Regions from separate parts of the Trichocoleus sp. ST-U2 genome, predicted to be linked through region 1. Evidence: riboswitches for the same ligand, from Rfam matches in the RefSeq annotation. Region 1 holds a riboswitch; the other holds the start of a gene.
The links. A riboswitch is a leader RNA that binds a small molecule or an ion and turns the genes downstream of it on or off. The one in region 1 is predicted to bind cobalamin.
Positions count from the first base shown of each region.

Region 2: linked by a shared signal. The riboswitch ahead of NC996_RS07435 (sirohydrochlorin chelatase) and the one ahead of NC996_RS02280 (HupE/UreJ family protein) in region 1 are both predicted to bind cobalamin.

Region 1 covers NZ_JAMPJY010000002.1:215,151-222,623, reverse strand. Annotated here, with positions in the region: gene NC996_RS02300 (TonB-dependent receptor) at 1-1,386, opposite strand, end outside; gene NC996_RS02295 (tetratricopeptide repeat protein) at 1,479-2,159, opposite strand; gene NC996_RS02290 (BlaI/MecI/CopY family transcriptional regulator) at 2,382-2,813, shown strand; gene NC996_RS02285 (M56 family metallopeptidase) at 2,804-3,646, shown strand; gene NC996_RS02280 (HupE/UreJ family protein) at 3,744-4,406, opposite strand; cobalamin riboswitch at 4,427-4,577, opposite strand; gene NC996_RS02275 (hypothetical protein) at 4,673-4,798, shown strand; gene NC996_RS02270 (ABC transporter ATP-binding protein) at 4,811-6,559, opposite strand; gene NC996_RS02265 (YdcF family protein) at 6,688-7,473, opposite strand, start outside.
Region 2 covers NZ_JAMPJY010000008.1:36,257-43,729, reverse strand. Annotated here, with positions in the region: gene NC996_RS07460 (pentapeptide repeat-containing protein) at 1-1,326, shown strand, start outside; gene NC996_RS07455 (endonuclease/exonuclease/phosphatase family protein) at 1,505-2,416, shown strand; gene NC996_RS07450 (lysophospholipid acyltransferase family protein) at 2,722-3,606, shown strand; gene NC996_RS07445 (hypothetical protein) at 3,884-4,732, shown strand; gene sipA (regulatory protein SipA) at 4,823-5,131, opposite strand; gene NC996_RS07435 (sirohydrochlorin chelatase) at 5,241-6,281, opposite strand; cobalamin riboswitch at 6,324-6,459, opposite strand; gene NC996_RS07430 (hypothetical protein) at 6,751-7,467, opposite strand.

The DNA of each region.
Region 1 (7,473 bases):
ATTCAGAGTACCAGTCCGGTAGAAGATATTTTGAGTCGGGCCATAAGTATTAAAGTAATCCTGATTGTAGGAAAGTGTCGTTCTGAGAACAGAATCTTCACCTTCTCCTAGCAAAGCCTTCCAAGATAACCCAATATTAAAAGCATCGTGGTCTAATCTGTCTCTTTGCAGAGGAAACCCGAAATAAAGTAATCCCCGACGACTGCTAATTTTAGAAGCATCTAAACTAAGAGTATTTCTTGAATTCAAATCTAGCGAGATCCCGCCAAAGTAGTTGCTAGTTGCGGTATCTCCGTTAAATAGAAGACCTTCGGAATCCCGATTCGCTGCACCTTTAGGGACAGCATAACGATTATCTGCTTCGTACTCTTCATAGCCGAGATTAAATCTTAGATTGTCCGCAGAACCCCCGTAGCTAATCCGATAGTTGGACTGATTAAAAGAGCCATATTCAACTGAAGCATTGAGTTTAGGAACTTCTTGCCCTTGTTTGGTGATGATATTAACAACTCCTCCAAAAGCTTCCGAACCATATAAAGTAGAACTGGTGCCGCTAGATAATTCCACTTGTTCAATTGCTTCTACTGGAATACTATTAAGGTCGGTAGCACCATGATAAGTATTAATATTCGTGTTGATAGGTCTGCCATTGAGGAGAAAAACAGACTGATTAATCGAATGTCCTCGGTAGTAAGTGCCAGTATGAATATCTGCCCCGAAACCGGCATCATTAATGGCAAATCCAGGGAGTCCTCTCAAGACTTCCGCTGCACTATTAGCGCCTTGCTTTTGAATTTCTTCTTGATTAATTGTATAGACGGGCGTAGACGTTTCCGGGAAAATTTCTCTCTTCGCCGTTACGACTAATTGAATTTCTTCATTTGTTCCTACTTGAACTTCTGGCTCAGTTGTCAACTCACTTGATTCAACTGCTTCAGGCGTTTCATCAGCCTCGCTATCAGGCTCAGATGCTATGGAATCAGTAGTATTATCTATGTTGAAAATAAGCGCGGAATCACTTTGATTAACTTCTCTGGGCGGAATCCCAGCCTTTCCAATTATGACTACCTGAATACTATTAGAATCCAAAGGAGTAACAGATACAGCAGTGATTGCATCAGTAGGGTTGTTTTGATAGAAACGACTCCCTTCGGGTAAGCTCAACTGAGCATTGATGATGTTAGCGATAAAGATATCGTTATTGCTGGATGTCAAAATTTGAGAAAGCTTACCACCCGTAGTTTCTAAAATTACCTGAATGCCGCTACTTGTGGGAATTAAACGAATGCTAGTGACTTGTGTAACTTCCGCCAGAACTGGAGGGGCAATGAATACTGCTACAACGTTCGCCATCAAAAAACTATTGAACAATAAGTGTTTATTCATATATTTTTTCCAATAAAGTTTTAGTTAATAATCGTTTTAGCTAATTGCTTTGAGTTTTAGCGATCGCATGGATGATTCAAGGTAACAAATGATTAAGAAACCAGAAAATGACTTGACGAATGAAGCTCTTTAATTTCTTGTAGTAAACTTTGATATTGTTGTCGTTTCCCTTGTTGTAGATAGAGATCGGTGGCTTTCTCAAAATCTGCTCTCACTCCCTGCTTATCTCCCAGCGTGTAGTGAATGAGACAGCGACAGTGATAGGCATCGCCATCCTGAGGATTGAGTTCAATCGCTTGGCTAAAGTCTTCTATTGCTCCCGGATAATCTTGTAGTTGGGAGCGGACAAAACCCCGATTATAGTAAGCTAAAGCGAGGCTGGGGTCGATCTCAATTGCTTGGCTAAAGTCAGCGATCGCTCCTTGCGTATCTCCGAGGGCAGCGCGGGCAAGACCTTGATTCGTGTAAGCTTGAGCATTATCGGGATTGAGCCGAATTGCTTGGTTTAAATCAGCGATCGCTTCAGGGTAATCTCCGCTCAATACCTCGTAAACTCCGCGCTTGAAGAAGCCTTCAGCACTCATTTGAGCTGTATCGGTACTCGCCATTAGCGTGATTTGTAATGGCTGAGCTTGAGCCATCGACGGCGAATTCAGCAGTGCCATTACAATGCTGAAGATAATGCTGAAGATGACAATCTTGCGGGAAAGGCGACTCATAACATAGACGTTGAGAACATAGATGTTGAGAAAGCACTGCGTAACACCCGTCATTTAGTAGCCAATTGCTCACAGGCTGTCAGTCTGTGGCTACACAAACAAAGCCTGCCTACGCAGGCTCAATGTCAGTAGATTTTGCTCTGACTGGGATGCAACCCCATTATTTTGAGTTGAGTCGTTGTTGCCGTCAAAAGACAAGCTGTCAAACTTGAACAAGAGTGCAAGTCTGGAGTGTAAGCTTATTCAGAGATTGCACAAGGCACAAAGTTCAGATGTATGGTTCCTCTACCTAACTACCGTCCCAAACAACTTTCTCTTGGCCCTTTAGAAGCGGAGATTTTAAATATCGTCTGGGAACTCGGCTCTGCCACCGTTAAGGATGTACACGATCGCATTCTGGCTGACCCAGACCGGGAGTTAGCTTATACTTCAGTAACAACGGTGCTGCGTCGCCTGACCCAAAAAGGTTGGCTAGCTTGCGATAAACAAGAACGAAGCTTTTGCTGGCAACCTTTGGTATCGCGGGAAGAAGCGCAAGTCATTAAAGCTCACGAACAGTTACACCAGTTTTTGGCAGTGGGGAACCCGGATGTCGTCGCCGCCTTTGCAGATAGCCTAGATAGCGCTAGCGTAGAGCAAATAGAAGCGATCGCGCTTCGTCTTCAATCCGCACGCAAAGCGAGAGAGGAGGGAAAATCATGCATCTAGCGATGATTCTGACGGCGTTAGGATTGGCGTGGTGTCTGAGATGCACAGGGTTAGAGCCATCAGGAACTTGGACGCAACGCTGGCAACGATCCTTTGGGTTATTTTTGTTTCCGCCGCTGCTATTGATCGTGACAGCGATCGCGGTTATTTGTATGGGTGCAGACGGAAAAATGGGAGGACTGCAAGCCGGATGGTTCAGTTACTCCTTCGCCTGGGGATTTTTAGGCGTTGCCGGAATTTTATGTCTAAAGCTGGCACATGAAGGATGGCGTTCGGTACAACAGACACGCACTTATCCCCAAATCGAGCTTGAAGGTAAATTGGGTCGCCTTCTCAATGCCAGCGTTCTATTTAGCGCCCAAATTGGTTTCTGGCAGCCTGAATTAGTCGTCAGTCAGGGATTGTTAGAAACCCTCGATCGAGATCATCTAGAAGCAGTTCTCGCCCACGAACAAGCGCATTACTATTATCGAGATACATTTTGGTTTTTCTGGCTGGGCTGGGTGCGCCAGATAACTGCTTGGTTGCCGAATACAGAAGCTTTGTGGCAAGAACTTTTACTATTGCGGGAACTTCGTGCGGATCGATGGGCGGCGCAACAGGTAGATCCCTTGTTGTTAGCAGAATCTCTGCTATTGGTGGTGAGTGTCTCGCCAGTACAGTCTGAAAGTTTCTGTGCAGCGTTCAGTGCCGTTGCCCCTCGAAACCGTTTAGAGGAGAGAATCGAAGCGCTTCTGGCACCATCAGAGGAGTCAGCTTCACCCAGCATATGGCTTTGGCATTGGATACTACTAGGGTTTCTGCCGCTAGTAACCGTGCCGTTTCACACTTAAATTTTGGTGTTGCACAATCAGGATAATTTCCTTTCAAATTTCGCGCAAAGACGCAAAGTTTCTGTTAGCGTCTTTGCACCTTTGCGCGAGATTATCATTAACCGAGGACGGAATTACTTAAGAAAACCACTCCAATCGAGCAGATAACCAAACCGGCAAATCGCTGCCAGGATAAAGGTTGAGTGGCAGATTTCCGGCTCACTGCATTGCCAATCAGCATGGCAACCAAGGCAACGCCATATTGAATGAAAGTGAAACCCAGAAGGTAAGCAACAAGCGGTGTCATACCAGCACCGACGATTGCCTCGCCATAAGCATAGCCGTGAAATAAACCAGCAAGCGCTCCCAGCGCTATAAGAACCATCCAGTTTGGTTTGTTTGGCGTTAGCAGCAGCGCCCCAAAGACAATCACGGAACCGGCGATCGCTATCTCAGATGCCGGTAAATCTAGATTGAGTAAATGAATCCCAGTTCCCGCCAGTGCTGCCAATACAAACCCGGCTGGGATGAACGCGCCCCGCACTTGCCCAACCGCCAGTAAACCAATCGCCACCACGAACGCAAAATGATCCAGTCCAATTAAGGGGTGGGCTAGCCCTGAAAAGAACCCTTCAAATAAATTAGACGGCGGCTTGCCACCCATTGGATGGTGAGCGATCGCCTGCTGGGCGCATAGGAAAGTGCTAATTAAAACCAAAAATACAATTACTGTTCGGCTTTGCATCAGATTTAAGAAAGCAAAGCGTCTATCTTTAGACATATTCTGTACCTCGCAGATTTCGCAAATCAATTTCTCTTGGCGGGTATTCTGGCTGAGAGACCAAAACGACGGATCTCATTACAGCTGCGGGACAGCGACGGTTTTACACCGAACTTTCCCCGTTACCTCTGGTGGCTGCTCCCCACCAGAACCGATTGAGTAGGGCAATCATATCACTTCAGTGCTGGCATTTTAAAAAGTATGGGTAAAATGAACCTCAAACAGATGACTCCAAGAGCCGCTTTATTTGAGGAGGAATCGGAAAAATGTGCGTTAATTGTCTGCTGGGTTCGGCTTTAATGTTCTTTACACCCAGGGTTTCCGAAGTACCATCCAACCCGACGAATCAAATTGCATTACCTCAAGAAACTCAAATAGCGATCGCTACTTGAGTGCTACTAAAATTAGCTGAGGATTTCCTTTAGCTCGTGCTGGTTCCAAAGCGAACGGTAAAGTCCAGGTTGTTGCAAAAGTTCGGCATGAGTCCCAGACTGCACAATTTGACCTCGATCCATCACAAAAATGCGATCGGCAGTTGCAGCCGCAGACAATTGGTGAGAGATAAAAATAACCGTTTTGCGCTGGATGCCTTCCGAAAGATTATTCAAAATGGCTGTGGCAGTTTGATTATCAACGCTGGAGAGAGCATCATCCAAAATCAGAATCGGGGAATCCATCAGCAAAGCACGGGCGAGAGCCGTCCGTTGTCGCTGTCCCCCTGAGAGGGTAATGCCGCGCTCACCCACAACGGTTTCGTATTGCTGGGGAAAATTGAGAATTTCCGGGTGAATTTGCGCTTGCTTAGCAGCATTAATAATCTCTGTCTGTTCGCTCAGAGGATTGCCGTAGCGAATGTTGTTTTTGATGGTAGTGCTGAACAGAAAACTGTCTTGAGGGACATAAGCGATCGCTCCGCGCAAATCGGGCAATTTGATCTGCGTAATATCATTGCCATCTACGAACAAACTATCGCTTGGAATATCCACTAATCGCGGCAAGGCATTGGCAAGTGTCGATTTTCCGGAGCCAATTGGTCCCACAATCGCCACGGTTTCCCCTGGTTCAATCGTAAAGCTAACATTCTTAAGCGCGGGAGTTTCGGCTCCCGGAAACGTATAACTGAGTTGACGCGCTGTTAATTTACCGCTTACTTTTTCAACGGGTAATGCGAGTGCATTCGGAGAATCTTTAATTTTGGCTTCTGCCATCAGAATTGACTCAATGCGGTCGATACTCACCTCACCTCGTTGGTAGGCAGTAATCGTAAAACCCAGTAAAGCGGTGGGGAAAACTAATCGTTCAGTATAGAGAATTAATGCCAGAAAATCGCCAATTGTGATCGCACCTGCCACAATTGACCGCGCTCCAACCCATAGCAATATCAGTAAGCTGATAAAAGCCATGCCTTGAATGATTGGAAACAAGACATTTCTGGTCTTTGCTAATTGGATATTGGCTTGCAACAGGCGATTATTTAACCGGGAGAAGGCGCGGCGTTCGTTCTCCTCCTGAGCGTAGATTTTGATCAGACCAATCCCGCTCATATCCTCTTGAATCAATTGGCTGATGCTGGAGAGTTCCTCTTGCAACACCAGCTGTTCGTTCCGTAGGCGATCGCTAAATAGCTGCACAGCGATCAGCATAAACGGATAGACTGCGATCGCCAGCAGACTCAGCTTCAAATTAATCGACAGCATCACCGGCAATGTCAGTCCGTAGGCAAAAACTGTATTCGCCAAACTCAATACGGCAAATCCCAGCAGACGCCGGATATTATCCACATCGCTAGTCGCCCGGTTAATCAAATCTCCAGCAGTGTTGCTTGCAAAATAAGACGGTTCCAGAGTGAGTAGATGCTGAAAAATCTTTTGTTTCAGGTCAAATTCTACTTGTCGCCCGACTCCAAACAGCAAGATGCGCGAGGCCATCCGCACTACCCACATTGCCGAAGCCAGAATCAGGATTAGCGCTACATACTTCCAGATTTGAGCGAAGTCGAACGCTTGGCGGAGTTCGTCAACGCTATCTCGAATCAGCAAAGGGATATAAACGCCCACTGCATTCACAACAAACAGCGCGATAACGCCTAAGGTAGCCTGTCGCCAGTGGGGACGCAGATAAGCACCCAATTTTTGCAGCCGAGAGTGAGCCATTCTGTGAGGACTGAGGATTAAAAACTGAGAAAAGGCAACAGACAAAAAACTTTCTTGCAACCTGCAAGAAGCTTTCGCCTAACATCCAATCCCAAACCATCGTAGACGAATTGGCGCTCGTGCTGCTTCTATAAAACGAGGGGTGTCAACCAGCCGCGTAAGAAGTAGTAGATGAAAGTGAGATATTCTTCTACCACTCGCGTTGTCGTGACTAGCGCTTCCACGGTGGGAACGAAATCCGTGACGGTGATGCGTCGGGCAGGCGTTGCCCCACTTTGAAAGGTAAAGAAATCTGTAGCTCTGGGAATGACCGTGACGCCCAAATTGGCAAACGTAAGGTTGGCACGGCGAATATTTAAGCCGGAGGCAACGAGAATAATCCGGCGCGATCGAATACCGCGCTGCCTCAAGATTTCCTCAACTCTGACCGCACTGGTGCGGAGATCAACCCCACGCGGTTCAATCACAATTCGGTTGCGGGGTACACCCATCCTGACCAGCAGCGCCGCGACATCGTTAGCCTCGTTAACACTATCTTGATTTCCTGTCAGCTCCGCTCTAGGTCCTGCACTGACAATCACTAAGGGGTCATTACCGCTCCGTAGCTGTTCTTGATACAGCTGAGCAGAGTATAGAATGCGATCGCCTGTATCAGTTAATTGAATCTGCGTCCGGTAGGGAAGATTGGGTTGTGTCGTCCCTCGCCCCAGCACCACAATCGCCCCCACAATTTGAGAGCCGGTCGGCGTAATATCAGCCGGACATTGAGTTTGACAAATCAGTTGGCGTCGTTGCTCCAGTTGAATCGCCTCCACTTCCGCTTGCTGAGCCAGCCAGTAGGCAACGATTGGCAAACTAGACAACAACAAAACGAAGAAGGCTATCCTAAGTTGGTTCCAAGCTACGCCTGTTAG
Region 2 (7,473 bases), on a different contig from region 1:
CGCGCTAGCTTGGTTGGCGCAAACCTCAGCAGTGCAAATCTTCGGGAAGCGCATCTAGAAGCTGCGAATTTACGAGATGCAATTTTAGTCGGCACCAACTTGACGGAAGCCGACCTCAGTTCAGCCTACTTGCGGGCGGCAAATTTGACTGAGGCAGACTTGCATCGGTCAATTCTCATCGGTGCCGATTTGAGCGAGGCGATTCTCAATAGTGCTGACTTGAGTCGGGTAAATTTAACGGGAGCGTATTTACTCAAAGCCAGTTTGCGAAAAGCTTATTTACTGCGAGCGATCTTGCAGGATGTGTATTTGTTACGTGCCGACTTGAGCGAGGCAAATTTACGCGGGGCGGATCTGCGGAAAGCTGATTTGAGCGGGGCATACCTGGGCGACTGCACGATGTCCGAGGCAAATTTGGGCGACGCCTATCTTCTAGAAAGTCATCTGATTCGCACCAATCTGGACCAAGCGCAACTGACCGGCTGTTGCATCAGCAACTGGCATCTTGAGGATGTCGATCTTTCTAAGGTGGAGTGCCGTTATGTTTTTACCCGGTTTAATTACGCGACTAAAAAACCGACTGAGCGCTTTCCAATCGGTCGGGATTTTGAGCCGGGGGAATTTGGCAAGGACGATAGCACCGGGGACGCGGAGGGTGCGGAGGGTGCCACTACCATAGAAGTTTTTTTGAAAGAAGCTCCGAATTGGGAAGCGCTAGTGTTTACTTTGGCTCAGGTGCAACTCGATTCTCCTGACTTGCAACTCAGTATTAAGTCTTACCAACCCCAGGAGGAGCAGTATCTGCTAAAACTGGCGTCGAGTCATTTTGTGAATGCGAAAACTCTGTCTCAACGAGTTTTGCAGATCTACCCGGAGATGCTCCAGTTGGTGGAGTCTAAGCGACAAGCGATCTTGGATCTGCTGGAAATCAAGGTTCGCCCAGAAAATCCACCTGTAACGCTGAAGGTACCGCCACCGCCACCGCCACCGTTACTTCCGTCGCCTCCACCCGATTATCGGCTGCGGATTTATCAAGAGGTGGTGAAACAGATCCAACTGATTATCCTCTCCCAAGCGCCAGAGCAGTTGGTCGAAAGCGTGCAGCGGTTGTTGAATTTCCTGAAGAACGAGGGGATCTCGACCGAAGAAATCCAAAAGACAATGATTAGTCAGGCGCTGGTAAAGCGAGCAAAGCAAGACCAGACGTTCCAAAAGCAGTTGTTGCAGTGGGAGAAGACGGCGGATGAAACGGCGCGTTTTTCGATGGTGGGGGAGTCGTTACGGCTAGCGATCGCGCTCATTTGGCCCCATCTTCCGCAAAAATAGAGTTGTCTATGTAGATGAGACAGCTCTAGCCCCACCCGCGTTCAACCTGGTACGCTCAAGGGAGGCGCTGGTAACACTGTGTATGCGATCGCTGAATAAAAATTCCCACAACCATCTCTTCATCAAGGTAATTCCCTATTTATTATTCTTGGGGATTTTGGGGATAACGCTGCTTTCTTTGCTTAGCTTAGTTGGCTGGAATATCTTTTTAGAACAGCTTTCTCACTTTAAACTGCAATATCTCATTGTAGGGTTAGTGTTATTTGCCTTACTCTTACTGACTCGCAAAAAACTCTTAATCTTGATTAGCCTATTTTGTATTTCTCTACTTTTGGCAGAGATACTCCCTTGGTATATTTCTCTATCGCCAAAACCGGGGAATAATATTGAATCTATCCGAATTTTAAGCTCAAATCTGAATACGCAAAATAAAAGCTATTCAAAAATATTGTCTGTCGTTAGAAAAGAAAAACCAGAAATTGCTGTCTTTTTAGAAGTTAACGACGCTTGGATAAAACAATTAGATTCTGTTCTTGATATTCTTCCCTACTCCATTAAAAAACCTAATCCTTATAATCTAGGTATCGCCGTTTATAGCAAGCAGCCTCTCACCAACGCTTCTATCAATCTTTTTGGGACAGATAAAAATAATAGTATTGTTGGCAACTTTACGATGAACGGACAATTGATTTCCCTGATTGCCACTCATCCGCTACCGCCCGTCAAACCTACCTTCTTTCATTCTCGGAATCAGCAGCTAGACAAAATCAGCCAATATATACAAGAATTGAAAAACCCAGTTGTAATGGTTGGGGATTTAAATATAACTATGTGGTCTCCTTATTACAAAAGATTTATCAATAAAACTGGGCTGCATAATGCCCAGAAAGGATTTGGGATTCTACCGAGTTGGCCTATGAAAGCTTCTTATTCTCAAACTCTCCCACCTTTCTCTTTTGCGTTATCCATTCCTATCGATCATTGTTTAATCAGTCCAGAAATTAAAGTCAAGAATATTCGCACTGGGCCGAATGTTGGTTCAGACCACCGACCTTTAATTGCAGACTTGGTAATTCCAGAAAAGAAATGAACCACTCCAGGCGCAAACAACACAAAAGGTAGAAATGAGGGCAAGATAGGTAAACTGAGAGCGCAAGTAATGCAATACGTCCCCTTAGTGGTGTTCGCTCCTTAGAAATCCCTTCCCTAGCCCCTTAAAAGGGAGGAAATTTGCCCCTTTTGTTAATCAGGGTTTGGGGATCGAGCCTTAACCGAAAAAGATTGGGAAACGATCGCTAGAAAAAGGGAAAATGTTTGCCAATAGACTCGGCAGCAGATTATCCTAAAGAACGCAATTTATGAGTTTCGGGTGGTTAAGAACCATTGTTTGACAATATTAATGTTTCTACGGGTAGCAGAGGCAGTGACGGCAAAACCGCCGGTCATCAGTTTGATGGTTGGTCGCTAGAAGAGCGAAATCCCGATGTGATTAAAGCTTGGATGCCGGTATGGGAATGGTTCTACCGCCACTATTTTCGGGTTCAAACGGATGGCTGGCATCATATGCCCCCCGAAGGGAAGGTGCTGGTTGTCGGTTCCCATAATGGAGGTTTGGCTTCGCCCGATACTTCGATGTTTTTGTATGACTGGTTCCGCCGGTTTGGCTACGAACGCTTAGCTTATGGACTCATGCATCCGTCTGCTTGGAAAACTCCTATCTTCGCGGTGCCAGCTGCCCAGGTAGGGGCGCTGATCGCGCATCCGAAAGTAGCGATCGCTGCCCTCCAGCGGGATGCTGCGGTACTCGTCTATCCTGGCGGGGCTGAAGATATGTTTCGTCCTTACAACCAGCGTTATCAAATTCATCTAGCAGGGCGTAAGGGATTTATCAAACTGGCACTGCGGGAAGAAGCGCCAATTGTACCGATTATTTCTCATGGTGCCCACGAGACGCTGATTGTTCTAGCAGATTTCTACCAGCAAGTGCGACAACTGCATGAATGGGGCTTTCCCTGGAAGTTAGATGCTGAAACGGGTGTATTTCCACTTTATTTAGGGTTGCCTTGGGGAGTGGCAATTGGCCCGATCCCGAATTTTCCGCTGCCAGTGCAAATTCATACTCGTGTCCTTGCCCCGATTGTGTTTGAACGCTATGGTCGTGCAGCAGCTAGCGATCGCGCTTATGTGAATGCTTGCTATGAAAAAGTTTGTACCCAGATGCAACTTGCACTAGACCGTTTAGTTCGAGAAGTTAGCGCGAGGCAATCATCCGCACCCTAAAAAGGCACAGGAACTAAACCAACTGCGAAGAAGCCAGAGAAAAGAATACAAGAGGGCGATCGGACCGGGGATCTTCCCCTCCCAACTCACTTTTTCACCTAGTAGCGGTGAATTAATGAAGGCGAAGCACGCTTGAGAGTAACGTTGCTTCGCTATCCCGCGACTAATTATCTATATTGATTCATCCTCGGTATCGTGATAGAGATGAGGACTTGAGGGTGCCAAAGCTCAAGTGAATCTAGGGAGAAGCAATCGAGATGAAAACAAAGGGGTTGAGATGAGCATAGAGAGTTATCCACCACCAGTAAACCAGCTGCTCACCTATGGCAATTGCGCCGAGATGGACTTTGACAATTGGCCTGACTATCTGGAACTCGGTATTGCCCCCACGGACATTCCTAACTTGATCCGCATGGCAACAGACAACGAGTTATACCGGGATGATGAAGACACGCTCGAATCCTGGGCGCCCATTCATGCCTGGAGAGCATTGGGCCAACTCCGCGCTGAGGCTGGCATTGAGCCGCTCATGGGCTTGTTTGAGAAAGAGGAAAGCAACTATTGGGAATGGATTGCCGAAGAACTGCCATTAGTCTATAGCATGATCGGGCAAGCCGCGATTCCGGCTCTGGCGGCTTATCTAGCGGATACCTCTCAGGCGATATTCCCCCGCACAACGGCCCTTAACTGTCTGGAAGACATTGCAATCGATCATCCTGAGGCTCGTCCTGAGTGTGTTGCGATTCTCACCCATCAACTGGAATCGTTTGCAGAAAACGGCTCAGAATTGAATAGCTTTCTCATAGGTTCCCTGGTCGATCTGAAGGCGGTAGAGTCCGCGCCGCTGATAGAGCGTGTCTTTGCTGCTGATACCGTGGATCGTTTCTTGGTAGGAGACTGGGATGATGTGCAGGTGGGATTGGGCTTGAAGTCGCCTGAAGAATTACCGAAGAAAGAATTTAACCAGAGCTTTCAAAGAAAGGGGGTCAGCGATCCTGGCTTCACGGGTTCATCAATTTCTCAGGAAGCAAAAGGCTTTCGCCCTGGCAAGAGCGATCCCAAAGCCAAGTCTAAAAAAAAGATGTCCAAGGAGTCACGCAAGAAAAACCAGAAAAAGCGGAAGTAATTTAATCGGGGTTAGCGATTGTTGAGGTGCGAACTGACAAGTCAGCGCTAGGCGAACGCCTTGCTTTGAAGACACGCGATCGCCTCTGACTCAGCTGGGATCAACGATATATTTTTGCTCCAGCGATACGTTGTGCGATCGCACATCAGTTGCCTCTGTCTCTGATTCGGTATCAGCGATTGCCTGCACAGACTCTATAAACTGGCTATCCAGCAAAAAAACTCCTCTGGCAAAGCGGACGCTCCAATATCCCCCTGGACGCCGGTCAACAACGACCCCCTCTTCCCCAAGCTGAATCACATCAGGAGGACGCAGCATCGGCATCGGTTCCGCTGTTTTAACGTAAGGCGGCAACGTTACCACACGGACTCGCTCACCAATTACAAATTCTTTAGACATCAGTTTTTAGGTAATGAAGTAGTTGGGTGTCAGTAGTCATTAGTTCTAAGTTCTTTGCGAGTGACACCAATGACTAATAACAACTGACTAATGACTACTTATCAAATATTCAAGGCGCTTGCCAAATCTTTTGGTGATATTGCTCTACATTTCTGTATGGATCTTCAGCAGGGTGAGCATGATCGTGACCATGCCCGTGCCCATGCCCATGCCCATGCCCATGTCCATGCCCATGATGAGAATGATCGTGGGCGGGAGTGTGCCCCTTACTGTTGCTATTGGCTGCTATCCTGAATTTGCACATTTCGCAATTCATTTGCACTTGCCCCAACTGTGTCTCAATTTCTCGTTCTCTTAATACAGACAACAACTGAGGGTGAATGCCCATTTCTGGTAGGCAAGTCATGGAAATATCCGGGTATTGCTCCTGTTGTTGCGCCGTGATGTCGAAAATCTTTTTAACTAAGACGCCGGTAAATAGGAAGTACGGTAGGACGATAATGCGTTTAGGCTCGTAGAGTCTAGCACGGCGGAACCCTTCTTCTAGGCGAGGATGGGTAATGCCGATAAAGCAAGTTTCAACGGTGGCGTAGCCGCTACCTTCCCACAGAATCCGGGCAAGCTTATAAACATCGCTGTTCGCATCAGGATCGCTGGAACCCCGACCGACAAAGAGCAGAACCGTTTCTGAGCGATTGTACTGGGGTTGGTCTAATTCCGAAAGACGCGATCGCCACAAATCCAAAATCCCTGGCGTAATCCCAAAATGACGCCCATAGTAAAACTTCACCTGGGGATGTCTAACCCTTGCCCGGTCTAACTCATTCGTAACATCAAACTTATTGTGTCGAGCTGCAAATAGCAAAATCGGCAATACAGAGAGTTCCGTGTAACCCTCTTCTACACAGCGATCCACCCCCTCCTGTATCGTGGGGGTAGTGAGTTCTAGAAAACAAGGTAAAACAGGACGCGACGGGTCTAACGCTTGATACGCATCGGCAAAATCTAGAAGACTCTGCCGTCCATCCTCATCTTTGGTGCCATGACCAACCATCAACAACGGACGACGCAAAGGTAGCGGCGGCAATTGAATCGACTGGGGAGTAGGGGATTGCAGTCCCATCAGATCGGTTGAATTTATACTAGGCATCAATTTGATTGCTCCTTTCCCGTGCAAGGCAGGAAGTTAGACTGTATGAAGGTAGTACTAAGTAGGCATTCTGGCTTCCGAGAGTCACCTCGTTTACAGCTGCCGCACAGCCCCGGATTTGCACCGGCGTTTCCCCACGTTGTTACCCTTTACGTGTGCCTTGATATCTTAGCCGATCCGGTCGCAGCTCAAAATCCAGGGGGAGGGGGTATTCCCAAGACTCTCCAGATGCCAGTTTTTGATGCCCCATCAAAACTGAAGGAAAATTTTCCCCACTTTATCGAGTATCATTCGCAAGTTTGGCGATCGATCGAGCAACTCTAGAATTGATTGACCGTTTGTGGCTTTTTTACAAAAGCGGGATGCTCCCGTTTTTTGTAGCTTATAGAACCTTATCAATCCAAACCATTGCTGACTGTATAAAGCTAACCCCATACATAGAAGTCTGATAAAAAATACAAATTATCCATTACAAAATACCGCCCTGAGTGCGACGACGTACAGCCAGTGCTAACCCGGCAAAAACTAAGGAAGTCATGCTTGAAGGCTCAGGTGTAGATACGGGTGCAACGTTTAATTTTACTCGACGCCCTGTTTGCATCGAGAGTGAAATATTTGCCAAGGTTGATGAAGAATACACTTGCCAGCGGTTCAACTCTCTAGGCGGTGCAGTAAATTGCACTAACATTTCCCAATTGCTGTCAAGCGAACCAATGGCTAAACCATCAGTGCAACAAGCTCCCCAACCCTGATTTGAAATAAAGAGGGTGCCAGTGGAATTTGCAGTTGCCTCACCTAAATCGTCAACAATTTTTAATTCCGCCGTATCTCCCAACAAGTTAAAGCTCATTTTAGCTGCTCCACCTGTTAGATTACCCGGCTTAGAATGAACGATGAACAGTGACAGCCCATCAATAGCATCTACAAAAAAAAGGTGAGATTGCTTAGCCGTTAAACTCAGGGCTGGGTTATTAAAAGATGAACTATAACCTTTGCTATACTGGTAGTGATTTGCTGCTGTTTTATTTGTACTGAAAGCTTCAACAAACCCCAAAATATTACTATCAAAGTCACCCAAGCCTGGTTTAGATTCTTGGGACACCTTAAGCATCGTGGCAGCTTCGGAGCGCTGGGCAAAGAATGGAACAAACAGCGCGATCGCTACCAACATCAAAAGCTTTTTCATAACTTG